Regions from separate parts of the Ruegeria sp. HU-ET01832 genome, predicted to be linked through region 2. Evidence: riboswitches for the same ligand, from Rfam matches in the RefSeq annotation. Region 2 holds a riboswitch; each other region holds the start of a gene.

Region 1 (10,203 bases), on a different contig from region 2:
AAGTCGTCAAACCGGCTGTGGTTGGTCTGGTCGAACAGGAACATCGAGGTGCCGGGCGCGATGCCCACATGGGGCAGCTCTTCGCGGGGGAAGAGCGTTGCTTCGACATCCATGATACAGACGGCCCCGGCGGTGACGTTGAACCGATAGGCCCCGGTCACGCTGGGGCTGTCCATCAGCGCATGCACGACCATGTTTCGCTGGCCGGGTTTGGGGCGTTCCAGCCAGAAGCGGATAAACTCCGGGAACTCCTCCCCATCCGGATCGCCGGTTTTCAGGGCCAGACCACGCGCGGACAGCCCGTAAACCTCGTACAGACCAATGGCGCGGAAATAGCTGGCGCCTTGCCAGACGCAGAACTCATCGGTCTTACCGGGGCGGTGCATTTCGGTGCGAAGGCGCAAGCCCGAGAACCCCAGCGTGTCGTCGATGGGCAGGGTCGGCACGTCTTCGGATTTGTCGAACATCGACAGATCGAACGTAACCGGGGTGGTCATACCGTCCTCGACCGTTGAAACCTTAACAGTACGCGGGAAGTACAAGCCCGGCGTAAAGAAATCTACGTTGAACGGCGTCTGGGTTTCATACCACAGCGCGCGGTCCAGCCTGAACCGGATCGAGCGATACTGTTGATAGGTCAGGTCCTGCCATTCCTGCGGAACCATTTCACGCTCGGCATAGGGTTGGCTGGCCAGTTCACGGGCCAGCGCGATCACGTCATTGCGGTCAAAGGGGACCTCGCCACCGGCAGCAAAGGTGGCCGGAGCGAAAGCAAGCGCCGAAGTTGAGGCCAGAAATGCGCGACGTGTGAAATTCATTTTTTAGACTTCCAAGGCTGTGACTTGAACCAACCGGCCAGATAGGCCACGCCGATGATCATGGCAAAGCCAATCATGTTGGCGATGAAGACGCTGGCAACATCCCGCCCACTCAGGTCCAGCCCAACGCCGATCAGGCGCGCTGCTGCCATGGAAAAGACGAAGACCGCCAAGGATTGCTGCCCGACCTTGGTGATGACGGTCAGCAGGAACTCCCAAATTTTCGCGGCTGCACCCTGACCGGTTGCGATCAGGCGATGGCCATGCTCACCCGCGACGACCCAGCCCAGATAGGCCAGTGAGAGGAAGTGAACATAGCGCAGCAGGCCAAACTCGGTCTTGCCCCGCAGTTCCGAGGTCAAGGGCCAGCCCTTGCGCAGCACGGCACCTAATTCCGGCGCGGCATTGTTGATCCAGGTGAAGACCTTCCACGATCCAAACGGGGCCGACAGGATGAGGAACAGTACGGCAGCCCAGATCAGGGTTTTCGATACAGGGGGGGCAGGGATCCACCCGCGCATGAAGGCAAAGCCGGTAAAGAACAGCAACTGCCAGCCGAAGGGATTGAAGAACCACTGACGGTCTGACCAAGGCTCGGCCGGCAGGGCCAGCGCACCGGTTTGTGCCACCAGCCAAATCGCAATCGACGTGGCGGCCACGGCCCAGAACCCGATGCGATAGAGGCCCATGTAAACAGGCATCAGCGCCAGAACCACCAGATACATCGGTAGGATGTCAAAGTAATTCGGAACATAGGTCAACGTGAACAGACCGACCATCTGTGGCGCAGGATCGTTGAAGAAATGCTGGAGGTTCAGCGAGGAAACATATGTTTTCTCGAAGAAACCTGTCTGGTCCAGCGCCGCCATCGACATGGCCACAAAGAAGAACAGGCAGATATGCGCCCAGTAGACCTGCCAGATGCGGAACGCCACGCGAGCCGTCCCCATCCACCAACCCTTGCGGGCAAAAGCCCCGCCGAACGCGATTGCCGAGGCCATGCCCGAGCAGAACACGAAAATCTCGGTTGCATCCGAATAACCGAACCGCGCCGGAATCCATCTGGCCCAAGGGTCGTTCGGGATATGGGCGATCAAGATGATGAACATCGCGATGCCGCGATAGAAATCCAGCCGCGGGTCGCGCACGCGGGCAGGGGCGGCTGCTTGGGCCGCCACAGGCGCAAAATCAGAAGCGGGCGATGCTGTCGCCATACGTGTTCTGTCCTTCTTTGGTCTTTTTTTGTTATTCAGCCGGAACGCTTTGTGCATCCCGATCATCGCGTGCCGCGTCGATCAATGCGCGGCGCGCAAGGGCGTAATTGTCCTCGCCACCGGCCCGTTTTGCGCGGCGATCATCCAGGATGCGCTCGACCGCATCCAGACGCCCGGCGCGCAGGCCGGAATCAATTGTGATGCGCTCGAATACATCACGTTGCGCGTGACTGCCACCTGCCATCTGCATTCCGTCACGTGCAGTGGTCAGGAAATCAAAGGCTTGACCATATAGGCCGTCACCAAAGGCTTCCAAACCCTTGGCCGCCGCGATGCCCGGATCGGACATGCGGATCGGGGTGTCGCCCTGATTGCGTTGGGCGTCTTTCTGGATGCGTTTCAGCATCTTTCCGGTTGCTTCGTCCCGGTTATCGCCAGTCAGAGCCAGCAAATAGTGCAGGTCGGCAAAGATCAGGCAGCCGTCTTCGGTGCGATTGGCGCTTAGGTCAGCCAGTTCTTCCCAGCGATTGCCGACGTTTACGCCCTCAAGTTCCAGACGGGACAACAACGAGGTCGCGTTCGAGATATCGCGGTAATCGTCGGTTTTGTCCTGACGGATGTAGTTGTCATACAACTCCATCACCTGATCGACCTGGCCCAGATCCAGGTGCATCAGCGCCTTGTGCCACCAGACGTGATAGCGGAAGTTGTTACAATGCGCCCAAGCGTCCTCGCGCCCGGCCAGCCAATCCAGACCCAGCTGTGCGTTTCCGGTCATTTCATGCACGTGGGCCACCGCGTGCAGGCCCCATGCGTCATCTGACACCATCCACAGCGCCTGACGGCCTGCAATCTCGGCCTTCTCATAGGCGCCGGTTTCTTCCAGCGCGAAAGAATGGCAGCCCAACAGATATCCACGGCCCGCGTGATCAGGCTCATACGCCGGCACCACACGTTCGATCGAGCGACGCATGCCTTCGGCGTCGCCCAGAACAAAGCGGGTGGCATGGCTAAGCTTCATCGCCAGCGAGTCTTGCGGATGGGCGCGCAGGATTTCCTCGAACTTCTGAACGGCTTGCGAGGGCAGATCGGACAGATACAGCTCCAGCGCTTGTACATAAAGGCGTTCGCGTGCGGTTACCGGTTGACGCTCCATCGCGGCATTGGCAGCGGCCAGAGCATCGACGGCGACTGGCATCATCTCGCGGCGGCCCAGCAGAACCATGAACAGACCTTTGATCGCATGGCCCAGGGCAAAATCCGGCTCGAGCTCCAAGACTTTTCCCAGATGCTGAGGCGTCACCGCCGCATGCGCCATGAACCCAAGCAGCACGCCATCCCATGCCTCGGCGCTTGCCGAATGGCTCAGGGTGTTCATCTGTCCGAAAACGTCTTGTTTCATGCTCGTGGTCCGATCCGTTGAGAATTAGTACATTATTCGACTTATCAGAGACTCTAGCGGGGTCGTATCAGTATCGACCGACCTCTCGAATTGGTGAAATGCTGTGTGTGCAAAACGTGAAAAAAACCGCCGATTCAACGGCATGTTTCAGCAACATGCCGCCGAATTAGGCATTGTGTTTCAATCTTCAAACGGGTTTTCGGCGTTCAAAACGGCCTGAGTATCCGCGCCAAAGGTCGGTGGAGCACTGCGATATGTTACAGGCGTTTTGGACAGTTTCAGTGGATTTCCGATCAGATTTACCTGTGCCGGGTCGGCTTGCATGGCGATCTGCATCTGCCTTGCGGCGACCTGATCGGTGGCAAAAACCTGATCCAACGTCTGCACCGGGCCCACAGGCACTTTGCGACTCTCAAGCTCGGTAATGACGGTTTCAGTGTCATAGTTTTGCACGGCTGGGCGCAGAATTGCATCCAGCGCATCACGATGTTCCAGACGTGATGGGTTGGTCGCAAAACGGGGATCGTCCGCCAGGTCAGGCTGTCCGACGAAGTCACAGAACCGTCTGAACTGGCTGTCGTTGCCAACGGCCAGGATCACGTGCCCGTCTGCCGTCTGATAGACGTCATAGGGCACGATATTTGGGTGCCCGTTTCCGCGCCGTTGAGGGACATTGCCCGAAGTCAGATAATTTACGCCCTCATTGATCAGCCATGCAATTTGCGCGTCAACCAGCGCAAGGTCGATCTGCTGGCCCTCGCCCGTTTGATCCCGGTGGCGTAGCGCCGCCAGAATGCCGACGGTCGCGTACATGCCGCACATCACGTCAGCGATGCCAACGCCTACTTTCATGGGCGCGCCCTCGGGATCACCGGTCAGAGACATGATCCCGCCGTAACCCTGTGCCATCAGGTCATATCCGGGCTTCGACGCGTTTGGTCCGTCCTGTCCGTAGCCTGAGATCGAGCAATAAACGAGGCTGGGAAATTCCTGGGACAGGGTTGCATAGTCCAGCCCGTACTTCGCCAACCCGCCGGGTTTGAAATTCTCGATCAGGATATCGGCATGCGAGGCGAGACGTCGGATTTCCGCCTGACCCTCGGCTGTTGTGATGTCGATTGCCACTGATTTCTTGTTACGGTTGGCCGACATGAAGTAGGCGCTCAGATCAGATGCATTGCCATCAGCGTCAGTCACATACGGAGGGCCCCATTGCCGCGTATCATCGCCGCCGGTTGCTGGGTTTTCGATCTTGATCACGTTTGCGCCCAGATCGCCCAGCAATTGCGTGCAGGTCGGTCCTGCCAGAATGCGGGACAGGTCCAGAACCTTGATGCCCTTCAGCGGCCCCTCAGATCCGGCCATCATAGCCTCCACGGTCGATCTCGGCGGCGATGACGGTAAAGCCGTCGGCCTTGACCGCCGCATCCAGCGCCGCGCGCAGTTCTTCGCGGTTGCGCACCGTGTGGCCGTTACCGCCGAACGCGCGGCCCATGGCGGCAAAGTCGTGGCGGTCGAAATCCACGCCTGTGTTGCCCATCTGGCGCTGGCGCTGTTTCAGCTCGATCAGCGCAAGGCTGGCATCGACAAAAACCAGAAAGATTGGGTTGCCGCCCATCTCGGCGGCGGTCGACAGCTCTCCGGCGACCATCAGGAACCCGGCGTCACCCGAGAAGCTGATCACTGGGCGGTCGGGTTCGGCCAGTTTCAGGCCAATCGCCATCGGCACGGCACAGCCCATGGTACACAGGGCCGAGGATTGGATCAGCCCGCGTTCCTCGGAGCAGTCCCACATCTGGCTCAGCAAAATACGATGCGCGCCGCTGTCGGCGGTCGCCAGCGTGTTGGCGGGCAGGGCAGCGCGGGTTTCGGCGATCACCGCCGCGGGCCCCCAGTCGTCATCCGTGGGAAACGTCTGCGCCAAAGCGGCTTTGACTTGCGCGGGTTCGCCACCCAGCCATGTCTTGCGCGACGGGGTGCCTTTGGCGATGGCCTCCAGCGTCTCGCCGGTATGTGCCACCAAATTCAGCCCCGCCTGATGCATGTAATGGTCATTGGGCACAGCCGAGACGTCGATCACGCGCTTTTCCGCTGGGTCCCAGATCTCACGCCAGCCGGGGCGCATTTCGATCGGGTCATAGCCCAGACACAGCACCAAATCGGCCTTTTCGACCAGCGGAACCAGATGTTTGTCAGCCAGCGGGGAAAGGCCCGCGCCACCTAGGCACAGAGGGTGATCCTCGGGGACTACGCCCTTGGCCTTGTATGTCGTCACGAAGGGGATGTCGAAATGCTCCAGAAATGCCTGCACCACGTTGCGCGAGTCGTCATAGAGAACATCCAGCCCGACAATTGCGATGGGCCGTTCGGCCTGCGAAACCCAACGGCGGGCTTTCTCGACGCAGTCGCCCGCAGGGGATACAGAGGCAATCTTGGCGCGGCGGCGCGGTTTCACGCCCGACACGCGGGTATCCGCGACCGAGATCGGCACGTCGATATGCACGGGACCGGGGCGCGGCTGATTGGCCAACGTAACCGCCTTATCGGCAATAATGTCTGCGCCTTTGGCGGTCAGTGTAAACGTCCCTTTGGTGATCGAGCGATAGACCTGCGCGTGATCCATCACCTGATGGGTATAGGTCAGCGCCTCATCCGCATCGACGCAGCCGGTCAGCACGATCATCGGCACCCGGTCTTGCAAGGCATTGGCGACCACGTTGATCCCGTTCATCGCACCGGGGCCAAGGGTGGCGACCAGAATGGCAGGCGCGCCATCGCGGTGATGCACGGCCTCGGCCATGAAACCGGCGGCGTTTTCATGCTTGGTCAGATGAAAGGTGATTCCGGCCTGTTCCAGCGCATCGACAAGGGTCAGAACCTCACCACCGGGCATTCCAAAGGCGTGGCGACATCCGGCCTCGTACAAACGTTGGGCCAGAAGGTCCGCTGCGCGGGGCGAGAGGTCTTGCATAAGTCATGCTCCGAAAAACTGTTTCACAGCAGATTGCGGAGGACGGCCCCAGACGCAAGGCGGATCACGCCAGTGTGACTATTTGACTGCTGTTTCAGCGACAGCTTGAAACTTGCCATCTAGTTCCTCGGCGATCTCACGTAAGGGGGCTCCGCCCTCAGAAACGTAGGGCGCGAAGACAAAACTGGGAGTCTTGTAAGACAGGGTGGCGGTGCCGTCCTCATTCTCGGTGACATAAAAGCGGATCGGCGCCTCGATCATCGCGTTCACCGAGGTTTCCAGCACGCGCACGGCGTAGTCGTTATTGAAGGCGCCGATAACCCGATTGCCGGGGATGGTGATCCCGCGCGATGCAGCGGCCTTGGTCGGGCCTGCCTGCGTGACCACGATCAGACCATTGGCCTTGATGGCATCCTTGGTGTCGGCAACCAACGCGTCATAAGTCTTGTCGGTTGCGTAGCTGGCCCAGCCCGAACGGAGCTCGTCTGCCAAAGCAGGGGTCGCTAACAGGGTTATCGCAGTCCAAAGGGCTTTCATCGGGGCCTCCTGTTACGGGGTTGAGACTGTGATGCCAGAAAGCGGTACAGGGCGCATTCACAATCTTGTGCGTTTTCCCGATTGCGCCTGTGGCCGGAAACCCCCAGAAACAGGCAAATGCCACCCGATGAGGTCCGAATTGGATCAGATGCGCCTGTTGATATGTTCGTCCTGTGCCGGTTCCCGCGATTGCGGGGCTGAGGTCAAAGCTGTCGAATTCGCTCTGACTCGCGCGGGGATTGAGGGAAGGGTTTCGGTCGATCAGCACGCCTGTTTCAGCGGATGCTCTGAACCCGTGGCCATCGCGCTGCAGGCCGATGGCGGGGCGTCATATGTGTTTTCAGGGGTCGATGTCGCTTCGGACGCCGATGATATCGTGGCGACCTGCCGGACCTATCTGGAAAGCCCCAAAGGCTGGATCGAAGACGCCCGGCCTTGCGGGAGGCTCCGAATGTGCTTGCGGGCGCGTATCCCGGCGCTTTAGTCGACCTGTAGTGTGACCGCCGCGCTGACGGGGATGTTGTCGACCATCAGCGGGCTGTGGCCGTTTGCGTTCAGAGAGACCGAGACTTCGACCTCGCCCTGCGGCAGATGGCCGATATGCATCCAGTTACCGTACAGCCGGGCCAGTTTCTCTCCATTTACGTAGACATGTGCATGCCCCTCGCCGTCGACATCGGTCTTTGAGGCATTTTGTGGTGAGAACCGAAAGTTCTGCGGCATGACATGCAGGTTCCAGCCCGCCATAGGATCGGGCGTAAGAGCGATCTCAAGCCCCGGAGCATCAGCGCCAGCAGGCAGGTTGATGGCAGTCGAATGATCGTGTGCGGCTGCCTCGGCGTGAGATGGACTGTGATGTGCAGGATCGCCATGGTCATGGCCGTCGAAAGTGACGCCATTTGCAGCCGCAATTACAAATCCTGCACCACTGCCAAAAACTATGCCGATTGCAAACAGGGCAAGTGAGCGTGCCATTTTATGTTCCTTGATGGTAGTAGAAACACGCCGAGCTGGTCTCGGCGTGTTTATAGGCGTGTTGGTCAGGCCGCAGCTTCGGCACGCTGGCTTTCATGTCGCCAGAAGTATCCGGCGAATGCCCCGACCAAAACCCAGGCTACCAGTCCGATGCCAAAGGCGCGTGCGGCAAACAGCGCGCCGATCTCAGTCGGAACGGGGCCGGTGAACACGTCCGGCTCGGGCGCGCCGATCAGATGTGGGGCCAACAGCAGGGCGGCTGCGATCACATAGCTGATCAGGGTGCCGCCAAAAGCAATCAGCCACATGGCAACACCTGCTGCGGCGACGGTCGCAAACCACCAGATTTGACGCGCAGCGACATCGGCTGCTGCCACGCCGGGCACTTCTGGCGCGAGCGAGAATCCGGGTGCGAGGTGTACGGCAATGAACCCCGCAAGCCCCCACAAAACGCCGGTGCGCCCGTCAATCTTGTGGCCGTTGCCCTCAGCCACGGACATCAGCGCAATCATCATCAGCGCATAACCTGTATAGATAAGCATCGTGAAAATGACGCTCAGCGCATCGCGGAACAGGTCCGAGAACATTCCCGGCAGCTCGGGGTGAGCACTTACGACGTCACCGCCGAAATGGACCAATTCGCCTGATTCATACAGTTCCGCGTGCAGCAACACAGGTTGCACAAAGACCAACTGCAGCAAGGCGGCAATCAGCCCCGCTGCAGCACCAGCGAACAACGCGCTGGTCAGGATACGGCTAAACATGGGTTTAGTGGCAGGGGAAGCCGGTCGCGTGGCGCACATCGTGGGCTGCGTCATGCAGGGCCGCGGCCTGAACGTGGCCGGTCAGCGTGATGACGCCAAGGCCCAGAACCACAGCGAACATAACCGGCAGGATACCAACGCGTGAGGTCGATGCGGTTGTTGCTTGAGTTGCCATTTTTAGTTCTCCTTTACCGTCGCACCCGACGGTTGGTGTTTTCATTCGTGCCTGGCAGGTCTCCTGGCTCGCGGGTCGATGCCTCTGTTCGCCTTCCCCCTGAAACTCAGGAGTGGCTGGTTGAACAGGGCTCACCGCTTACAGTCGCGGGGGCGGCTGTGGATTCGATCGCGCGCGGTCTCACCACATTCCCTCTTAGCTTGCCGGTATTGCCGACAGGACCAGACAGGTTCATTTAGCCGTTACATCTGCTGTCGCGCAATCGCCATTTGCGACGTTTTAGGTCAGATCACGCGCTTTTTGAGAAGATAAATATCCATGATCCACCCATGATCAGCGCGCGCAGTCGCTCGGGTGTCCAGAATCGACTGTGCAACATCGATCAGAGTGCCGTTGATCAAGATTTCTTCAGTCATGCCCACATAAGCCCCCCACCAGATGTCATAATCTGCCATCTGAAGATGTTGGAACGAGCACTCACCATCCAACATGACCGCCACGTTTGATGCACCGTCCGGCCACCCTTCGTCGCGAATCCGCCGCCCCGTGGTCACGATGTAGGGGGCACCCAGATCGTTGATCGGAATCGCGTGGGCCGCCGTCAACGCCTGTAGCGCTGTGATGCCAGGGATCACCCGCGTCGTCGGTTGAGGGTCCAACCGCGCCGCGATTCGCAGTGAGCTGTCGTATAGCGACGGATCGCCCCAGATCAGCAGCGCCACGTGCTGTGCGCCGGGATGGGCGGTAATCGCCTCGCGCCAGCGCAGCGCAATCGCGTCGTGCCATTCGTCCACCCCGCGCAGATACCCGTCTTCCGAGCGGCGCTTGGGGATGTCGAAATAGGCGATCTGCGGCGGTGTGTCGGTCACCTGCGCGATGATCTTTTCGCGCAGTCCGGCCAGATCGGCTTTGTTCTCGCCCTTGCGGGGGATCAGGATCAGGTCCGCCGAGCGGATCGCCTGCGCGCCCTGAAAGGTCACGTGGTCAGGGTTCCCGGTGCCAATGCCGATCAAGGTCAGGTCAAACATCGTCAAACTCTGCCAGCGGGCCATAAAGGATCAGCGCCGGGGCGGTGCCTATCTCGTCCGCCAGTTTTTCGGACAGCACGCCTACAGTACTGCGATGCAGCTTTTGTTCGGGGGTCGAGACGGATTCGGCCATTAGTGCTGGCGTCTCCAGCGGCAGGCCATGGGCGTGCAGCGTCTCAACCAGCAGGGGGAAGGTGCGCTTACCCATAAAGACCACCGTGGTCGCGTCCGGGTCGGCCAAAGCGGCCAGGTTCAGGTCCTTGGGCAGTTTGCCGCTGACATCATGACCAGTGACAAATTGCACCCGCCGCGCGGTCAG
Region 2 (10,203 bases):
CATATGGGTGCGGGTGCTCATTGTCCGGCCCCCGGCAAATTGTACTCCGGCGCAAAGCCGCCCGGCGTGACCAGATTATCGGTACCCGGTCCGGGCAGGCGGTCGGGCAGGTCAATGATACCTTCGACCACGGGCGCGCCTTTGGCGGCTTTTTCTTCCCAGCCCTTGCGATAGTGGTCAGCACTGCTACCACGCGCCAGCCGGGTGGGCAGAACCTTGATCGCGGCTTCTGGTAGAACGCAGCTTTTCTCGCACATGCCACAGCCGGTGCAGCGATCGGCATGAACGGTGGGGATGAACAGCGCATGGTGGCCAGAACGGGTGTTGTGCGCGGTTTCAAGCGTGATCGCTTCGTCAATCACCGGGCAGACCCGGTAGCAAACATCGCAGCGCAGGCCCTGAAAGTTCAGGCAGTTTTCCTGGTCGACCAGAACGGCCACGCCCATATCGGCGTCGTCGATATTGTCCAGCGCAGGGTCCAGCGCCCCGGTGGGGCAGGCGGCGACACAGGGAATGTCGTCGCACATCTCACAGGGCACGTCGCGAGCGGTGAAATAGGGTGTGCCGGTGGCGACGGCATCGACGCCGAGCTCGGCCAGTTTCAGCGTGTCATAGGGGCAGTCTCGCACGCACAGGCCGCAACGGATACAGGCGGACAGGAAGTTTTGTTCCGGCAAGGCTCCAGGGGGACGCAATGCCTCGGCTGGCAAAGCCCGCGCGTCGCGTGCCAGCCAGGCCAACATGGACCCGGCCGCCACGCAGCCGCCTGCGGCGCGCGCCGAGTCTTGAAGGAACCGGCGCCGCTGCGGCGAGAGGGGAGAGCCAACACCTGACATGGGTCTTACCTTTGCCTTGCCAGTCTCTTACGCGCGCTCGACCTTACAGGCGCATTTCTTGTAGTCGGTTTCCTTCGACAACGGGCAGGTTGCATCTAGCGTCAGTTTGTTGGTCAACTGGTGCTCGTCAAACCAAGGCATGAAGACCAGCCCACGTGGCACCTTGTTGCGCCCGCGGGTTTCGACCCGGCTGGTCACCTCACCCCTGCGGGTGGACAAAACAATTTCCTGACCGCGCCGCAGACCGCGATCCCGTGCGTCGTCGGGGTGCATGAAAACAACGGCTGACGGGAAGGCGCGGTGCAATTCCGGAACCCGACGGGTCATCGAACCCGAATGCCAGTGTTCCAGAACCCGACCAGTACAGAGCCACAAATCGTATTCATTGTCCGGCTCTTCAGCAGCAGGTTCGTAGGGCGCGAAGATAATTTTGGCCTTGCCATCCTTGTGCCCATAAAATTTGACGCCCGCACCTTCGGGGACATACGAGTCATACCCTTCGCGGAAGCGATACAGCGTTTCCTTGCCATCCACGACCGGCCAGCGCATACCGCGCGCTTCGTGGTACATTTCAAAGGGGGCAAGGTCATGTCCGTGGCCGCGTCCGAACCCTGCATATTCCTCGAACAGGCCTTTTTGGACGTAGAACCCGAAATGTTCGGATTCGTCATTGTCGAACCCTTCGGCAGTTTCTGACAGCGGGTATTGATCGACATTGCCGTTTTCGAACAGAACCTGGAACATGGTCTTGCCGCGATGTTCCGGCATCTTGGCCAGCAGCTCTTCGCCCCAAACTTCTTCTACGGTGAAGCGCTTCGAGAATTCCATCAGCTGCCAAAGGTCGGACTTAGCCTCGCCCGGCGCTTTAACCTGTTGATGCCAGAACTGAGTGCGGCGCTCGGCGTTGCCATATGCGCCTTCTTTCTCGACCCACATAGCCGTTGGCAGGATCAGGTCAGCTGAAACTGCGGTGACGGTTGGATAGGGATCTGAAACTGTGATGAAGTTTTCAGGATTGCGATAACCGGGGTACCCTTCCTCATTGATATTCGGGGCGGCTTGCATGTTGTTGTTGCATTGAACCCAATATGCATTCAGCACACCGTCTTTCAGCATTCGGTGTTGCAAAACAGCGTGGAAGCCCGGTTTGGGCGGGATTGTACCTTCGGGAATTTTCCATGCGGTTTCACAAATCTCGCGGTGCTCGTCATTCGCGACAACCATGTCCGCGGGCAGGCGGTGGGCAAATGTGCCAACCTCTCGGGCGGTGCCGCAGGCAGATGGTTGGCCGGTGAGCGAGAAGGGCGAGTTGCCGGGTTCGGAAATCTTGCCAACCAAAAGGTGGACGTTATACATCAGCGAGTTCACCCACGAACCGCGCGTATGCTGGTTGAAACCCATGGTCCAAAGGCTCATGACTTTCCGGTTTGGATCCGCATATTGTTTCGCAAGTTTCTCAAGCTTGTCAGCGGGAACACCCGAGAGTTCAGATACATATTCCAAAGTGTATGGCTCAACAGCTTTGGCATATTCTTCGAAGCTGATGGGTTCCATTTTGCCCGAGTTCGGGTTTTCCGCGTCTTGCTGAAGTTGGTTTTCGTCGCGCAGGCCGTAACCGATATCGGTTGCCGTCTTGGTGATGTTTACGTGCTTTTTGACGAAGTCTTCGTTCACCGCACCATTCTGAATGATGTAGTTGGCGATATAGTTCAGGATCGCCAAATCGGTCTGTGGGTTGAACACGATGCCATTGTCCGCCAATTCGAAAGAACGATGTTCAAATGTTGACAGGACATGAACTTCGCAGCCCGGTTTGGTCAGACGCGTGTCTGTCAGGCGCGACCACAGGATGGGGTGCATTTCGGCCATATTGGAACCCCACAGAACGAATGTATCTGCGTGCTCGAAATCGTCATAGCAGCCCATCGGCTCATCTATGCCAAAGGTCCGCATGAACCCAACAACAGCCGAAGCCATACAATGGCGCGCGTTGGGGTCGATATTATTCGAGCGGAAGCCAGCTTTCATCAGTTTGGCGGCGGCATAGCCTTCCCAGACCGTCCACTGACCCGAGCCGAACATGCCCACGCTGGTCGGGCCTTTCTTGGCCAGCGCCTCTTTCCACTTGGCGGCCATGACATCAAAGGCTTCGTCCCAGCTGACCGGTTCGAACTCGCCATTCTTGTCGTATTCACCATTGGTTTTGCGCAGCAACGGAGTGGTCAGGCGGTCTTTGCCATACATGATCTTGGACAGGAAATAGCCCTTGATACAGTTCAGGCCGCGGTTCACCGGCGCGTCCGGGTCGCCCTGAGTGGCCACAACGCGGCCTTCCTTGGTGCCAACCAGAACGGAACAGCCCGTTCCGCAGAACCGGCACGCGGCTTTGTCCCAGCGGATATCCGGCGTTGCCGCCTGAGCGTCGGCTGCGCCTGTGGCCAGCGGAATACCGGCGGCCGAGGCTGTGGCTGTGGCCGCAGTGGCCTTGAGGAATGTCCGGCGTGATTCAGAATGTGTCATAGCGTGAGCCTCCGGCTGGTGGTTTGGCTTGGGGCATCGGGACGCGGGCGGGTCTCTGCGAGGTCCTCGAAATGGTGATAGGTCAACGTCAGAGACACGACCCCTGGGATCTGGTGCAGATCCATGATGGTCTCGGACGCAAGGCGTTCAGGGGTATCTTCGACAACGACGACGAAACGGCCGTCTTCGGTCTGGGCGTGGAGTTCGACGCCCGGAGTTGCGGCCATGGATTGCGCCGCATTGGCAGCATAGTCCGGCGCGACATGGGCAAGGCAACCGCAGATGTTCATTGTATCGCTTCCATTTGAGGTTGAGGGTTATGCTTCAGTGTAAGTGCGTCAGCAGGACAAAGCGCCTCGCACAATCCGCATCCATTGCACGCGTCAACATTCAAAGCGGGTTCCGCGCGCCCTTGGGTTTGGAGCGAAAATCGGATTGCGTTCTGCTCGCAATTGTCCTGACAGATGCGACAGCTGACGCCGTTCATGGATAGGCATGCTTGCTTTTCAAGCGACGCGCGCCATCGCCACAGGGCCAATCGGCTGATATCAAGCGCCGGTGTTGGGCAGGCTTCGGCGCACGCGCCGCAAAACGTGCAGGGATTTTCGGTTGGAGTGAACGCGGGAAATCCATCTGCCGCGATTGAAAGAACGCCTTCGGGGCAAGCCACGACGCAGTCTCGGCATTTTGTGCATTGATCATAAAAGACCTGGCCGACCGATCCCGGAGGCCGGGCTATTTTGCCGTCCTCTTCTTGAAATCGGGCGCGCAGGAAAGCGCGACGGGTCGTCACTTGGTCCATTTTAGACCTGGCTCTCGTCGTTTCTTTTGTTTGCTAATTTCCGCTTAGCGTTTTTGCACCGAGCCGGTTTTGATTTAGATCATTTTTTGGGCACTCTTAAGGTTGATCTAGGATATATTTTTAAATGAATGTCGGAATTTGACGGGTGACCACAGTTTGCAGCCCAAGAATGAGTGAACAGGCTCGGTGTGACCTACCGTTTCGCGTTTGCAGTTCTCAGCAACAAAATGAACACGAAAACGGACCCTAACGAGGTGGTCACTATGCCGACCGGCAGTTCTTGCGGGGCCAGCAGCAGTCTGCTGAGGATATCGGACCCGGTCAGCAGAACAGCGCCGACCACCGCGGCCGCAGGGATTAAGTGGGTGTGCAGTGGTCCGGCAATTCCGCGCGCGATATGCGGAACCATCAGCCCGACGAACCCGATCACCCCGGCGACCGAAACGAATACAGCCGTAGCCAGAGCGGCAACAAAGAACATCTTGAACCGCAGCGACTGGACCGGGACACCCAGTGTCGACGCCGTCATGTCACCGGTCAACAAGGCGTCCAGCCAACGGCTGCGATATAGTGAATAGACCAGAATTAGGACCAAACCCGCGCATACGAGCGGAAAGGTTTCCCAACGCGCCAGACCCAATCCGCCCAGCATCCAGAAGATGACAGAATGCGCAGCACGGTTGTCACCTGCGAAAATCAGGTAATTAGTCAACGCCGAGAACAGAAACGACACGGCAAGCCCAGCCAGGATTAGCTTTTCCGGTGCACTGGTTCGCAGCCCGTGGACAAGAGCCAGCACAATGCCCGAGGCCACCAGACCCCCACAAAATGCTGCTATCGGCAAAGTCCAGAACCCCAGTATGTCACCAGTCACCGTAATGACGAACACTGCCCCCGCCGCCGCACCGGAGGAAAGACCGAACAGGAACGGGTCGGCCAGATCGTTTCGCGTAGTCGTTTGCAGCACGACTCCAACAACTCCAAGGCCAGCGCCGATCACGGCGGCAAAAAGCGCGCGGGGCAGGCGCAGGTCGAAGACGATTCGGTTAAGGGGTGACATGTCTCCCTCGACCAAACCAGCGCCGAGCAGAATAGCTAAGACCGTATCGGACAGAGGAATGGATGTGGTTCCGTAGATTGTCGAAACCAGAAGTAGGGCGGCCAGAATGGCCACCCCCATCAAAAGTGTCAGCCCCAGACGGCCCAAATCAGTTCAGACCCGTGCGCATGGCTGCTGCCAATTTTGCGATGGCCTGAATGTTTGCCGGCCCAGGGGTCAATTCTTCGTACCGCAAACCGATCCAGCGCTCGTTTTTGACCGCGTCGGTTTGTGACATCACAGGATGTTCTTGCAGAAACCTGAACGTATCCGCCGCTCCGTTTCCGGTTTGATAATCCAACAGCACTAGAAATTCAGGGTTCGCGGCTGCCACGGTTTCCCATGACGTGCGACCCCAGCTTGTGTCCATATCACGGGTAACGTTGAGACCACCCGCCGCTGCTATCATTGCGTTGGGGATTGCGTATTTCCCAGCAGTGAACGGAGCGTCCGCCGGGCCATCCAACAGAAACACTCGAGGTTTCGGTAAGTCTGCGGTTTGTGCCTCGATTGCGGTTAGTTCATCCTTCCAACCAGATACAAGCGCTTCGGCCTTGTCTTCGACATGCATGACTTTGCCCAGTCGCAGAATGTCGTCAAACAAAAGGTCCATGCTGGCCTCGGGGCGGTCTTTATGCAAATGAACGCAGCTTTCAGTCAGGATCATGGTTGTGATCCCGAACGGGGCAAGCGTTTCTGGCGTTACATCCCCACCGGGGCGCATTCCATAGTACCAGCCGGCGAAGAACAGATCGGGTTCAACCGCGACAATATTTTCCACCGATGGATATTTCGGTGCCAGTTCGGGGATATCTCCACGTAGCGTGTCGAATTCAGGACTGGTTTTGTACCAGCCGGTGATGCCCGTGAGGCCGACGATTTTGTCTTGCAGATCCAGCGCAAAGGCCATGTCGGTCATGTTCATGTCATGTACGACCAACCGTTCGGGCTGGGTTTCAAACACCAGCGGTTCACCACAATTGTCTACGGTCACTTCATGCGCAGCAACACCGCCCGCCATGGCCATAACCAGAGCCACGGACAAGATATGTTTCATTTTGGAAATCTCCTGGAGGGTTGGGAAACAGTGGTTTTTCGTATGTCCAGCGCAGGGATCATCCGACCGTCGTGCTGAAAGAACAAGTAGTCGACGCCGAACGTGTCGCGCACATGTTGAGTCGTCAGGACCTCCGAAACAGGGCCAAAGCCGGTCAGCCGGGTAGATTTCATTAATGCGACATGGGTGGCGAATTCGGGGATCATGACAATGTCATGGACAATCATTATGACGGTTATCCCCAGTCCAGCGACCAGCGACAGCATCCGCCCTTTGGCGTCGGGATCCAAATGGTTCGTCGGTTCGTCCAAAAACAGAAGAGTAGGGTTCTGCGCCAGCGCACGCGCGATATGGGCGCGCTGACGTTCGCCACCCGACAACACTGCCATGCGCTTGTCGGCAAGCTCCATAAGGCCGGTCAGGTCCAGAATTCGCGTCAAGTCGTTTGCGTGATCTTCAGAGGAGCGGTCCGAGCGAATTGGAATTTGCCCAAGTGCCACATAGTCACGCAGATGCAACCGCCCATCGGGATATTCCTGCTGACTAACGACGGCAATTTTTCGGGCGCGCTCCGTCGCTGACAATGTTTTCAAGCTCTGCTCTTGCACCAGAACGTCGCCTTCAGACAGAGCTTCAGCGCCACATAGTAAGTTCAGCAGAGTGGTTTTGCCAGCGCCATTCGGACCGGCAATGGCCAGAACCGACCCCTCTTCCAGATCGAACGAGATGTCCTGCAACAGAACGTCACCGTGAAAAGAATAGTAGGCTACACCACGCGCCTGCAGGAAGGGTCTGCTCATCATCGAGCTTCTCGAACAGCCAACGCCGGCATGCGCGCCAATGTCTTAGTTATCAGAGGCGCAGGCCTGTCTGTGGCCTTTGTCCAACCAGTTGCGCTGCCCAGGTATTGCGCGGCGAATTGGGCAAGAGCATTCAGCTCCTGCTCGCTGCCGATATCACCAAACAGGTATTGGGCTTTTCCCAGGGCCTGAAATCCGACAGTGACCGGGTGATCGCATCCAGCCATACAATCTACTGTGCGCACTGCGAAACCCGCAGGCAATTCAGGGCACAAGGCATCCGCAATGTGCTGCGCTGCCTCCAGACCCTGACAGGTCGCGCAGATCAGAACGAAATGATCAGTGGTCTCGACCATCAAGCGCCTGTTCCACGGCCGCTGGGGCCGTACTGAAACGCGGTCGCGCATAAAGGCGTAAGAGGTACCATCAAGCCTCCTTCCAGGACGCCCCGCCCCGGGTTGGTTTCGGTTGCGATGGCAGGTCTCCTGACTTGCGAGTCGAGGCTTGGCCACCCTTCCCGACATTATTCATGTCAGTGGGATATTGGCTTCGCTCACCGCCTACAGTTGCGGGGGCAGTTACGGACTTGGCACTTAAACCTCACCGTATTCCCTTTTCACCGCAGGAGCATGCCCCAGGGAACCATCAAATGCGTCACTGCCCGAGATCAGATCGCCGGTCAACACAAATCACCGGAGGTTGCGCAGGAATGTAGTTTTGAAAATATGTTTCCTTTCAGGAAAATTGCAGGCGATAACGACGAAGCGAAAGACGTTAAGGATAGGTTGGTGAAAGCATCAAACGATAGGTCCAAACCTCAGTTTTCTCAGGATCCCCACAAGGTCAGGGACCCCGGTGAAAAGAATCTCGAAACGGCGATCGGTCGGGAAATCCGCGCGTTGAGGTTGCAGCAGGGTGTAACAATTGCGGAATTGTCGAGGCTGACCGGGTTATCCATCAGTATGCTGTCAAAAATCGAAAACGGATACACATCGCCTTCATTGACGACGCTGCAATCGTTGGCCAATGCCCTAAGCACACCGATTACTGCATTTTTCCGCAGATACGAAGAAACCCGAAACGCAACCCACACCAAAGCAGGGGAAGGCATTGAAACCGAGAGGGCCGGGACACGCGCAGGCCATCAATACAGCCTTTTGGGTCATATGGGGTCTAATGCCAGCGGTGTTGTGGTCGAACCCTATCTGATCACGCTGACGGAAGAGTCCGACACTTTCCCGACGTTCCAGCATGACGGGATTGAAATGCTCTACATGCTTGAAGGCGAAGTCGATTACAGACACGGCGATCAAATCTATCTGCTGGAGCCGGGTGATACGTTGTTCTTTGATGCGGACGCACCGCATGGACCCGAGGTGCTGCGCAAACTGCCAGCCCGTTACCTGTCGATCATCTCATATCCGCAGACGCGTTAGTCACGATTCGGCGATTGATAACCCGCTGCTGAGGTTTTGCGGGGTTGCTCTCCGTGATTTTTGAATGCGGGGGAAATAGATAGCCGAAAATATTCCCCCTATGAATATTAATTTCCCTTTGTTGATAATCTGAAGTTCAGGTGTTAGCGTCTGCCCAACTCAACACAGGAGAAGCTGACACATGTGTGGAATTGTCGGCCTTTTTTTGAAGGACAAAACGCTCGAGCCTCAATTGGGCGCGATGCTGACAGATATGCTGATCACAATGACGGATCGCGGCCCGGACAGCGCCGGGATCGCGATTTATGGACCTGTCGGAGATCAGGCAAAGCTCACCGTGCAATCCGACAATCCGGATGCGGATTTTCAGACTCTGGCCGAAGATTTGGCCGACGTCTTGACCAGCCCCGTCAGCTTGGGCCGCAATGACACTCATGCGGTTCTGAGCGTGGCCAACGACAAAGTCAGCGCTGCGCGGCAGGCCCTGAGGGAATTGCGCCCTGGCCTACGGATCATGTCCGATGGCGATGCGATCGAAATTTACAAAGAAGTTGGATTGCCTCGAGAGGTGGCGGAGCGATTCCAATTGACCTCGATGTCCGGCAGCCACGGGATTGGCCATACACGCATGGCGACTGAATCCGCCGTCACCACAGAAGGGGCGCATCCGTTCAACACCGGCGCGGATCAGTGCTTGGTGCACAACGGATCGCTGTCCAACCACAATGCGCTGCGCCGCAAACTGATGCGTGAAGGCGTGCGCATCGAATCCATGAACGATACCGAGGTTGGCGCGGCCTATCTGACGTGGAGGATGCAAAATGGGGCCACTTTGGGCGAGGCGCTGGAAAGCAGCCTTGAGGATCTCGACGGGTTCTTTACCTTTGTGGTCGGCACCAAGGATGGGTTCGGCGTGGTTCGCGACCCCATCGCCTGCAAACCGGCGGTGATGGCCGAGACCGATCAGTACGTGGCCTTTGGCAGCGAATACCGCGCCTTGGTCAACCTGCCGGGGATCGAGGATGCCCGCGTCTGGGAACCCGAACCCGCAACCGTCTATTTCTGGAGCCGCTAAAATGCAGAGCTATGATGTTGCCGAACAGGGCCTGCGCGGGCTGAACGCCGCCCTTCAGGCCCAAAGCACCGAGACGAACCAGACCCAGTGGCAGGTTCAGAACCCCAAGGGCAGTCACGCCATCGCTGTTGGTTTGGACGCTCCGATTGAGGTCACGGTCAAAGGCTCGACCGGGTACTACTGTGCGGGGATGAACCAGCAGGCGACCGTTCGGGTCGAAGGCTCGGTCGGGCCGGGCGTGGCCGAGAACATGATGTCGGGCACAGTGATCGTTGAAGGCGACGCCAGTCAATATGCCGGGGCCACGGGCCATGGCGGGTTGTTGGTGATCAAGGGCAATGCCAGCTCGCGCTGCGGAATTTCCATGAAGGGGATCAGCATCGTGGTGCATGGCAATATCGGCCATATGTCCGCCTTCATGGCGCAGGCGGGGACGCTGGTGGTCTGCGGCGATGCGGGTGACGCGCTGGGGGACTCATTGTACGAGGCGCGGCTATTCGTGCGCGGCTCGGTCAAAAGTCTGGGCGCGGATTGCATCGAAAAAGAGATGCGCCCCGAACATCTGACCCTACTGTCCG
Region 3 (10,203 bases), on a different contig from region 2:
GAACAAAACGGCTTGTTCGATATCAATCAGATTTTGACGCGTGGACAGAACGATTTCTTGCGCAGACTGTTTGCCCAGTACCGAAAAACCACCATCATAGATCAATTGGCTCAACGTCAGGCCGGTAAAGAAGTTAGTCGGTTCCTGACGGTTCACAACGTCATCAACAGTCGAGCGAGTGTAGTCTTGACTGATTTGCACGGTCCAGTTGATGATCGGCCGCAAAGCTGCCAGCGCAATCGCAACGTCTTCGTCAGCCGCACGCAGCAAAGCCCGGTTCTGCTCGAGCAACCCGCTCGTATTGTATGCCCCGATGAACGCATCCGTCAGATTATCCGCCCAGGCGAACCGCCCGGGTAAAACACTAAGCGCAATTCCGGCCGTCAGCGCCATCGCCTTGACCAGTTTACCTCCCGCTTTGGAACTCATCACGAAATCCTCTCAAATCAAAAATTACGCTGCCCTGTCGACAGTTTGCGCGTTTGTTTTCAACTAATCAAGGCGGCAGAAAAAACTATCACGGAATTATAGCGAAAATACACTTTCTGTGGAAAATGCTGCCAAAACCGGCGCATTGGCGTTGAACGCATGACGCCAGGTCACACGGCCATTCGACTTATGACCGATCCGAACGGTGCCCAGTGCACCTTCCATGAACACGCACGCAATTCGACCGTGGTCTTTCAACTGATCAATCAGCTTGTCCGGAATCTGCTCGACCCCTCCTTGCACCATGATCACGTCGTATGGCCCATGCTCGGTCGCGCCTTGCTCGAGCGGTCCGACATGGACGATGGCATTGTCGGCGTCTGCATCCATAAGTATGGTCTGAGCCTCTGCTGCCAAGTCTTCGTCGTCTTCCACGGCCACGACCAATTCGGCCATTCGCGCTGCAATTGCTGTCGAATACCCCATGGCCGGAGCAATATCCAACACGGCTTCATCATTAGAAATATTCAACACGTCCAGCATCTTAGCCAGAGTTCTGGGTTCAAGCATACAGCGACCGTTCCCGAGGTCGATCAGCTCCTCGACATAAGCCGCCTCGCGCTGCGAATCCGGGACGAAATTCTCGCGCCGGACGGTAAGCATCGCGTCGATGATAGGAAATTTCGTGACGTCAGAGGGTCGGATTTGCGTGTCAACCATCGTACGGCGACGGGCTGCGAAATCTGTCATTGGATCGCTCGTTCTGTTCCCTAGTGTGCGTGGCTTGTGCCATATCCAGAAGAAACCGGCAACGCCTCAGTGCCTTCAAACTTACGATATCAGGCAATAATTCAGGACAAGAGCACTGCTGTGACAAATAAGCAGACTGAAATTTGCGCCCACCCCTCTGGACGCCCCAGACGAAAGCTGCTAAAACGCCGGTCACACCACGACAAGTATTTGATTTTACTTGAAAAGGCGAGTTGGCGGAGTGGTGACGCAGCGGATTGCAAATCCGTGTACACCGGTTCGATTCCGGTACTCGCCTCCATTTTACTCTAAATCATTGACTTAGCCCTGTGGTGCTCGGGTGTGACACAAAGTGGGACACACCTACAATGAAATTGTCATCCTATCTAACCCTCTCAAGACATGGCGTTTATTACTTCCGGTGGCCAATCCCTCGGTCCATAAAACGAAAGCGAACATCTGTAAGACTATCGCTGAGTCAGCGAATACTACTGGGTTGCCCTATGCAACGCCCACGCCCTCCGGGATGGATAAAAAACCATAAGTGACAATCTGGCTAGCCGAGGGCGCCATTGAACTCAGGGCAACGCTGCGCGGCGTTGGCGTGCGCCTGTTGATGTTAGGCTTACCGCTTTCAAGCGAAAGTCACAAATACGGTCCTTGATCTGACAAAGGACGCTGATGTTCACCAGGACACAGGCGTTTTTGGATGTGCGACTGGAAGAAAAAAGGAACTTGGCGTACATGCTCGCACGACCTTGTGGTCGCGAAATAAGCAGGCGAAATCCTACTGAACGCATAGGCATGAACGAAGCGGGCAGAACCGGATCTACGGAAAACGGGCGGCTCGCGGGAATGCAAGCTCGTAACTTGCGACATGATTGGCACTTAGTATTTGAAGTCTTCGAACAGGTTTTCCTAGGGTTTGTCTATTCACCATACTTGGGTCTATCCGCACACAAATTGACTCTTGCCCCGTTGGTTCAGGTAGTTCAGTGGCCTGACAAAGTGGCAGCGAGCCCAATACTCGCCGCCTCTTTTCCAAGCTGGTCAAAGCGTTTTCGCGCAGTGCAATTGCGTCATTCGGCCCGACGTCCCTGCGGAATAACCTCGTATCCGGACGCTTCCGGCTCGTAGTCTTCCATTTCGGACGGGAAGCCGGGGGCTGTGATATCCAGCCCGGTGGCCTCTTCCAACCGCTTGATAATATTAGGGGACAACTCTCGGTCGCCATAACGGGCGATGCCGTCGTCAAAGATGCGCATCATCACCGGGTTGATCTCGAGCGGCACCCCCGCCCGGTCCGCCACATCCTGAAACAGGCCAATGTCCTTTTTCACCAAATCCATCGTGAACGAAATGTCCCGCGAGCCGTTCAGAATGACTTGGCTTTCGGTTTCATGCACGAAGGATGTCCCAGACGAGATCTTGATTGCCTCATATGTGGTGTTCAGATCCATCCCGGCGGCTTTGGCGGTCACAAGTGCTTCTGCGCAGGTGATCAGGTTGGCGGTGGCGAGGTAATTGGTCAGCACTTTCAACACCGAAGCAGTCCCGAGGTCACCGGTATGCAGAACCCGTCGGCCCATGGTGGTCAGAAAGGGCAGTATGCGCTCGAACGTGGCCCGGTCGCAGCCCGCGAAGATCGAGATATTGCCCGTCGCGGCGCGATGACAGCCACCCGACACAGGACAGTCTACCGCTGCGCCGCCACGTTCGATCACCTGGGCGCCCAATCGCTTGACTTCGGCTTCATCAGTGGTGGACATCTCCATCCAGATTTTGCCGGGGCTGACCTCAGGCAGCATCTCCTGCATCACCGCGTCCGAAGCGGCAGGTGATGGCAGGCAGGTAATAACCGCGTCGCAATCGCGCATCAGCTGGGCCGGGCTTTCGGCGGCCTTGGCCCCCTGTGACACGAAACCGTCGACGAGGTCAGAGTTCAAATCATGTACCGTCAGTTCGATCCCGTTGCGCAGCAAAGACCCTGACAGTTTGCCGCCCACATTGCCCAAGCCGATAAAGCCCACCTTCATGCGATACACCTCCCTTTTTGGCGCCGTTTTGTTCATGGCAGCATGCCGCCCCACCCAAAGTCATGCCGCCCAGCGACGCTGTCAGGTCGCTTTTAACCCGAGGTGCGAAAGATGTTTGCGACTCGCTTGACAAGGGCCTGCCCGGTGCCGCATGTCCGATCCGTTGGTGTCCATCTGCAGATGGATGAAAAGGGAATGCGTCAGCGGGTCATCCGTCAAACGCAGCCGCCCCCGCGACCGTGACCGGAGAGGGTGCCCAAGCCACTGGCCAGCAAGGCCGGGAAGGCGGGTCATCCGACAGGGCAACCGCCCTGAAATCCGCAAGCCGGGAGACCTGCCAGCACCCGCGATTGAAACCGGACGGGGTGTTCCGGTGCCGGGTCACGCACGACCCGCATGAAACCCCGTCCCCCACGATGAGGATTTAGGGGGATGAGAGACATGACCGAAACCGCTCCGGTCGAGCTGCTGGTTTGCACCACCTGCCGCCGCGGCCTACCCATTGAAGATGACGCCCAACGCCCCGGCACGTTGCTGCACAAGGCGTTGGAACAGGCTGAACTGCCCGAGGGCGTGGCGCTGAAGGCCGTTGAATGCCTGTCGAATTGCGATCAGGGCTGTTCCATCGTGCTGCGCGGCGGGCCGGAACGCTGGACCTTTGTTTATGAGAACCTGAACGAAGTCGATCATGTCGACGTGATCGTAGACGGTGCCACCAAGTATCTGGCCACCGAAGACGGTCTGGTCAAATGGCGCGAGCGCCCCGAACATTTCCGCAAAAACTGCGCCTCGCGCATTCCCCCGATTGGAGCCTGACATGTCCACTTTGGACAAACTCCCCGTTACTGTGATCACCGGCTTTCTGGGTTCGGGCAAGACCACGCTGGTGCGACACCTGATGCAGAACCCGCAGGGCAAGCGTCTGGCCGTTGTGGTCAACGAGTTTGGCGATGTCGGCGTGGACGGCGATATCCTGAAATCCTGCGCCATCCCCGATTGCCCGGCAGAGAACATCATGGAACTGGCAAACGGCTGCATTTGCTGCACCGTGGCCGATGATTTCATCCCCACGATCGAGGCGCTGATGGCGCTGGAGCCGCGCCCCGAGCATATCCTGATCGAAACATCTGGTTTGGCGCTGCCGAAACCGCTGCTGAAAGCGTTCGACTGGCCCGATATTCGGTCGAAAATCACCGTGGACGGCGTGATCGCGCTGGCCGATGCCGAGGCGGTCGCCGCCGGCCGGTTCGCGCCGAATGTCGAGGCAGTGGATGCCCAGCGCATGGCCGACGATTCCATCGACCATGAAACGCCTCTGTCCGAGGTGTTCGAGGATCAGATCTCCTGCGCCGACATCATCCTGCTGACCAAGCCTGATCTGGCCGGCCCCGAAGGTGTCGCCAAAGCCAAAGAGATCATCGCCGCAGAGGCCCCGCGCCCTCTGCCGGTCGTCGAAGTGGCCGAAGGCGTTGTGGACGTGCGCGTCGTGCTGGGTCTTGAGGCTGCCGCTGAGGATGACATGGAGGCGCGGCCCAGCCATCACGATGGCCACCATGATCACGAGCACGATGATTTCGAAAGCATCATCGTCGAGCTGCCGGAACAGACCGACCCGGCCGATCTGGTAGCGAAAATCGAACGTCTTGCCAAAGAACTGAACATCCTGCGCGTCAAAGGCTATGCCGCTGTTCAGGGCAAGCCAATGCGCCTTCTGGTTCAGGCTGTGGGCGCGCGCGTGCGTCATCAGTACGACCGTCCGTGGCAGCCCGGCGAAGAGCGCCGTTCGCGTCTGGTGGTGATTGCCGAGCATGACGACATCAAAGAGGCCGAAATTCGCGACATCCTCGTGGGCGTCACCGAGGCTGCCGAGTAAACCATGCACGTCGTCTTCCGCGAAAGCCACGGGTTAGAGGAATCCGAAACCCCAACCGATCTGGGCCAGAGCCCGGCGGATTTGGTGGTGCTGTCGTTCTCGGACAGCGACCTTGGTGCTTTCGCGGCAGGCTGGCATCGTGGCGGCGGACCCGAGGGTCGGATGCCGACCTTGCGGCTGGCCAATCTGACGGCGCTGAAACATCCCCTCTCGGTGGATACCTATGTCGAGCAGACGTTGGAGGGCGCCAAGGGCATCCTGATCCGACTGATCGGCGGGGTGCCCTATTGGTCCTACGGACTGCAGCAGGTTCTATCGCTTGCGCAGACCAAAGGGATTGCTGTGGCCGTGCTGCCGGCGGACGGGCGCGAGGATACGCGGCTGGATGACTATTCGACCCTGCCCGTCTCCACCCTGCGCCGCTTGGCGCATCTTTGCGACACCGGTGGCGAGGTTGCAGCACAAGCCGCTTTGGCGCAGATGGCATTGGCAGCCGGTCTGTATGCGGGCCCGGTGATGGGCGCCAAGTCCTTGCCCGACTGCGGCGCATGGTGCCCGGACCGCGGTGTGATCCCGGCAGAACAGGCGTTTTCCGGGGATGCGAAACGCATCCTCGTCACCTTCTACCGCGCTTATCTGACATCCGCCGACACCGCCCCCGTGGCCGCCCTAATCCGCAGTCTGCGCGCACGCGGGTTGGACGCCGTAGGCCTATTCGCTCCCTCGCTGAAAGCTCCCACCGCCGCCGACTGGCTGCGCGACACCATCGTATCTCTGGCCCCATCCGCGATCATCAACGCCACCTCCTTCTCGGGTAAAGGCGCATCTGGCACCTCGCCCTTGGACGCCGCCAATGTACCCGTTTTCCAAGTCGCACTAGCCACCTCGCGCCGCAAAGCCTGGGCCGAAGCGGAACGCGGTCTCTCGCCCGCCGACCTCGCCATGCATGTGGTGCTGCCCGAGGTGGACGGGCGGATTTCAGCAGGCATCGCCTCGTTCAAGGAGCCGGGCAAGCGCGACCAGCATCTGGAATATTCCCGCTTTGCCCACCGGGCCGAGGAGGAACGGATCGAGGCCATCCTTGACCGTGTGACCGGCTGGCTGAACTTGCAAGGCAAACCCAAATCCGATCAGGTGCCCGCGCTGGTTCTGTCCACCTATCCCGGCAAGGACTGGCAGATGGCCCATGCGGTCGGTCTGGACGCGCTGGCCTCGGCCGAGGCAATGCTGTCCGACCTACAGGCCGAAGGCTATGACACCGCCCCCGCCGAGCCAATTTCTGACGCGCTGTTGGACGCGCGGATTGCATGGCCCCTTGCCGACTATCAGGCCGCGCTGGCCGACCTACCCGAACAGCTACGCATCGACCTGCAAACCGTCTGGGGTGCGCCCGAGAGTGATCCCGCTTTCGCGGATGGTGCCTTCCACTTCACCGCGCTGCGCCGGGGCAAAGCTCTGGTCGCACTGCAACCCGAGCGCGGCACGCCCGAGCTGCGCGATGACGACTATCACGACCTGTCACGCACCCCGCGCCACAGCTATGTCGCCTTCTACCTGTGGTTGCGCAAAAGCCTGCACGCCGACGCGCTGATCCATATCGGAGCCCATGGCACGCTGGAATGGCTGCCCGGAAAATCCGTCGCCCTGTCCAACACATGCTGGCCCGAGGCGCTGATCCGCGACCTGCCCGTGATCTACCCCTTCATCGTCAATGATCCCGGCGAGGCCGCGCAAGCCAAGCGTCGGATCGGAGCCGTCACGCTGGGGCACATCCCGCCCGCGCTGAAAGAAAGCGGCACGCCCGACCGGATGGTCCGGCTGGAATCCCTACTGGATGAGTTCTCGAACGCCGATGGTCTAGACCCCAAACGCCGCGACCGCCTGCAAGAGGATATCCGCGACGAGGCACAGGCCATCGGGCTGGAGAGCGATCTGGGTCTGGATCAGGCCACCTGCACCGCCGAGGCGATTACTCGCATCGACCGCTTCGTCTGCGACATCAAAGAGAGCCAGTTCGGTAACGGTCTGCACATCTTTGGCCGGGTGCCCGAAGTCACCGGTAATTTCGACCCCGCGCCTTCTGCCCAGTCTGAGCGCCGCGCGCTGATGGATGCGCTGGCTGGAAAACGGATCGAGGCCGGGCCGTCCGGTTCGCCTTATCGTGGCCGCTCGGACGTGCTGCCGACGGGGCGGAACCTTTACACCACCGACCCGCGATCCGTGCCCACGCGCGCGGCCTATACCCAAGGTGTGAAACTGGCCGAGGAACTGGTTCGACGCCACCTGCAAGAGGAAGGCGATTACCCCAAGGGGCTGATCGTTGACCTCTGGGGCTCGGCCACCATGCGCACGGCGGGTGAGGAATTCGCCATGGCGCTGCACCTGCTGGGCGTTAAACCGGTCTGGGATAAAGGGTCCGAGCGGGTTTCGGGCATCGAGGTTCTGCCCATCACCGACCTCAGCCGCCCGCGTCTGGATGTAACGCTGCGGGTCTCGGGCCTGTTCCGCGACGTGTTCCCGACGCTTTCGGCGCTGTACGGTCAGGCGATCCGGGCCTTGTCGGCGCGCGATGAGGCGGCCGACTGGAATCCCTATGCCGGTCAGAAACCCGCCGCCCGCGTCTATGGCCCCGCCCCCGGAAGCTATGGCGTGAACATGACGCAATTGTCCGAAATCTATACCGATGAGGCGCGCACACAGGCGGGCGAGGCATGGCTGGATGCCAGCTCTTACGCGTTGGAAGGCGAGCATGTCGCGCAGGACAAGGACGGCATCACCCAGCGCGTCGCCAACGCCGACAGTTTCGTCCACCTGCAAGATTTGACCGAGACCGACCTGCTACTGGCCAATGATTACGCCACGCATGAAGCCGGATTTGCCGCCGCCAAAAAGATCACAGGCGGCACGGCGCAGCTGTATCATCTGGACAACACCAACCCCGACACCCCGCGCGCGCGGACCCTGCCCGAAGAGATCAGCCGCGTGGTCCACGCCCGCGCCGCCAATCCGGGTTGGATCGCCGGGATGCAACGCCACGGATTCCGGGGCGCAGCCGAGATCGCCGCGACGCTGGATCATATGGCCTCATTCGCGCATCTATCTGGCACAGTCGCGCCGCATCTGTTCGACCTCTACCACGATGCCACGTTGGGCAACGAAGACGTCGACGCCTTTCTGGCCGAGGCCAACCCAAAGGCCCATCAGGCCATGCAGGACCGGTTCCGCACCTTGCTGGAGGCGGGACTGTGGAACACGCGCCGCAACTCGATTCGCGCCGATCTGGAGGGGCTGGGATGAGCGCTCCCATCGTCCAGGGCTGGTGTCCCGGCGCGCACCGTCCGATGATGTCGGGCGATGGGCTGGTGGTCCGGGTGCGGCCGCGGCTGGCCCGTCTGACAGCTGAGCAGGCCATGGGTCTGTGTGATCTGGCGGAACGCTTCGGCAATGGCACCATCGACCTGACCAACCGCGCCAACCTGCAGCTGCGGGGCGTGGCCGAGGCGGATCATCAATCCCTGCTGGCCGAACTGGCCGCGCTGAACCTGCTGGACGCCGAGCCGGGGATCGAGGTGCGCCGCAACATTCTGGTCTCACCTCTGTACCAAGCCGGAGACCTGACCGCTCGGCTGGCGCAAGAGCTTATTGACCGGCTGGCGGAACTGCCCGCCCTGCCCGCCAAGTTCGGCTTTGCCATCGACACCGGACCTGAGCGCCTGCTGGCTGGGGATTCAGCCGACATTCGGCTGGAAACAGCCCCGGATGGCCTGATCCTACGCGCCGATGGGGCCGAGACCGGACGTCTGGTCCAAGAACCCGAAGCCGTCAAACAGGTGATCGCCCTGGCCGCATGGTTCGCCCAAACCTGCACGCCCGAGACGCGACGCATGTCACGCGTGGTCTCGGTTCTGCCACCGGAGTGGCAGGGCGCAGCTCCGGGATCTATTGGCCCTCCGTTGCAACCCGGCCCCTGCGATCCGGGAAAGCTCTATGGTGCGGCCTTCGGGCAATTGCCTGCGCACGCACTGAAGGACCTGATCGCGCAAAGCGGGGCCGTTGCCTTACGCGTCACCCCGTGGCGGTTGATCCTGTTGGAGGGCGGGGCGGCGATATCCGCCCCAGCCTTTGTCACAGATGGCACCGACCCGCTGATGATCACCGACGCCTGCCCCGGCGCGCCATATTGCCCGCAGGCACAGGTGGAAACCCGCGACATCGCGCGCGCTTTGGCGGCACGCGTACCGGGCAGCCTGCATGTCTCGGGCTGCGCCAAGGGATGCGCGCGCATAGGCCCGGCAGATGTGACCCTGATCGGCAATGCCGGAAGATTTGATCTTGTCAAACAAGGCCGCGCGGGGGATGAGCCCTGCCAGACCGGCCTGACCGAAGAAACACTTATGAATATGGACTTCACCTGATGCCCTATACTTATGAAACCGATGGCGCGGCGATCTATAAGGAGAGCTTTGCCACCATCCGGTCCGAGGCTGATCTGGCTCGGTTCGACGCCGACGAAGAACAGGTCGCTGTCCGCATGATCCACGCCGCTGGTATGGTAGGGCTGGAAGAGTTCGTGCATTTCTCGCCCGGGTTTGTGGCCGCCGCCCGCACCGCACTGGAAAACGGCGCGCCGATCCTTTGCGATGCGCGCATGGTCAGCGAGGGCGTGACCCGGTTCCGTCTGCCCGCCGACAACGAAGTGATCTGCACCCTGCATGACGAACGCGTGCGCCCGCTGGCCGCCGAGATGAGCAACACGCGTTCCGCTGCTGCGCTGGAGCTGTGGCGTCCCGATCTGGAAGGTGCCGTTGTCGCCATCGGCAACGCGCCCACTGCCCTGTTCCACCTGTTGAACATGCTGGAAGACCCCGACTGCCCACGCCCAGCCGCCATCATCGGCTGCCCCGTGGGCTTTGTCGGCGCGGTCGAATCCAAAGACGCCCTGTGGGAGGCACAGCCAGTTCCCTCCTGCATCGTCAAGGGCCGCCTGGGCGGCAGCGCCATCACCGTCGCCGCCATCAACGCCATCGCGAGCCGCGCGGAATGAGCGGCACCATCTATGGCGTGGGCCTCGGCCCCGGTGATCCCGACCTGATGAGCGTGCGAGCTGATCGCCTG

Evidence for each region. Region 2 has a riboswitch for cobalamin ahead of ABWV79_RS11230 (DUF1636 family protein). Riboswitches for the same ligand answer to the same signal wherever they lie in the genome.
Region 1: it holds a riboswitch for cobalamin, as region 2 does, so the genes downstream of both, ABWV79_RS03590 (CbtB domain-containing protein) here and ABWV79_RS11230 (DUF1636 family protein) in region 2, are expected to answer to the same signal.
Region 3: it holds a riboswitch for cobalamin, as region 2 does, so the genes downstream of both, ABWV79_RS03520 (DUF1636 family protein) here and ABWV79_RS11230 (DUF1636 family protein) in region 2, are expected to answer to the same signal.

What each region holds. Positions count from the first base shown of each region.
Region 1 covers NZ_BAABWL010000001.1:711,905-722,107, reverse strand. Annotated here, with positions in the region: gene ABWV79_RS03635 (OpgD/OpgG family glucan biosynthesis protein) at 1-818, opposite strand, end outside; gene ABWV79_RS03630 (OpgC family protein) at 815-2,032, opposite strand; gene ABWV79_RS03625 (tetratricopeptide repeat protein) at 2,064-3,434, opposite strand; gene ABWV79_RS03620 (CaiB/BaiF CoA transferase family protein) at 3,615-4,799, opposite strand; gene ABWV79_RS03615 (thiamine pyrophosphate-binding protein) at 4,786-6,405, opposite strand; gene ABWV79_RS03610 (DUF302 domain-containing protein) at 6,484-6,942, opposite strand; gene ABWV79_RS03605 (DUF1636 family protein) at 7,070-7,426, shown strand; gene ABWV79_RS03600 (hypothetical protein) at 7,423-7,917, opposite strand; gene ABWV79_RS03595 (CbtA family protein) at 7,983-8,681, opposite strand; gene ABWV79_RS03590 (CbtB domain-containing protein) at 8,686-8,856, opposite strand; cobalamin riboswitch at 8,893-9,097, opposite strand; gene cobF (precorrin-6A synthase (deacetylating)) at 9,141-9,884, opposite strand; gene cobA (uroporphyrinogen-III C-methyltransferase) at 9,877-10,203, opposite strand, start outside.
Region 2 covers NZ_BAABWL010000003.1:268,793-278,995, forward strand. Annotated here, with positions in the region: gene napH (quinol dehydrogenase ferredoxin subunit NapH) at 1-21, opposite strand, end outside; gene napG (ferredoxin-type protein NapG) at 18-836, opposite strand; gene napA (nitrate reductase catalytic subunit NapA) at 864-3,356, opposite strand; gene ABWV79_RS11205 (chaperone NapD) at 3,353-3,646, opposite strand; gene napF (ferredoxin-type protein NapF) at 3,643-4,158, opposite strand; gene ABWV79_RS11215 (FecCD family ABC transporter permease) at 4,352-5,365, opposite strand; gene ABWV79_RS11220 (ABC transporter substrate-binding protein) at 5,367-6,314, opposite strand; gene ABWV79_RS11225 (ABC transporter ATP-binding protein) at 6,311-7,114, opposite strand; gene ABWV79_RS11230 (DUF1636 family protein) at 7,114-7,470, opposite strand; cobalamin riboswitch at 7,573-7,776, opposite strand; gene ABWV79_RS11235 (helix-turn-helix domain-containing protein) at 7,903-8,550, shown strand; gene ABWV79_RS11240 (class II glutamine amidotransferase) at 8,732-9,625, shown strand; gene ABWV79_RS11245 (GltB/FmdC/FwdC-like GXGXG domain-containing protein) at 9,627-10,203, shown strand, end outside.
Region 3 covers NZ_BAABWL010000001.1:695,507-705,709, forward strand. Annotated here, with positions in the region: gene ABWV79_RS03500 (TolC family outer membrane protein) at 1-429, opposite strand, end outside; gene ABWV79_RS03505 (protein-L-isoaspartate O-methyltransferase family protein) at 526-1,179, opposite strand; tRNA gene ABWV79_RS03510 (tRNA-Cys) at 1,407-1,480, shown strand; gene ABWV79_RS03515 (NAD(P)-dependent oxidoreductase) at 2,259-3,251, opposite strand; cobalamin riboswitch at 3,363-3,571, shown strand; gene ABWV79_RS03520 (DUF1636 family protein) at 3,657-4,031, shown strand; gene cobW (cobalamin biosynthesis protein CobW) at 4,033-5,088, shown strand; gene cobN (cobaltochelatase subunit CobN) at 5,092-8,385, shown strand; gene ABWV79_RS03535 (ferredoxin-like domain-containing protein) at 8,382-9,503, shown strand; gene ABWV79_RS03540 (precorrin-8X methylmutase) at 9,503-10,132, shown strand; gene ABWV79_RS03545 (precorrin-2 C(20)-methyltransferase) at 10,129-10,203, shown strand, end outside.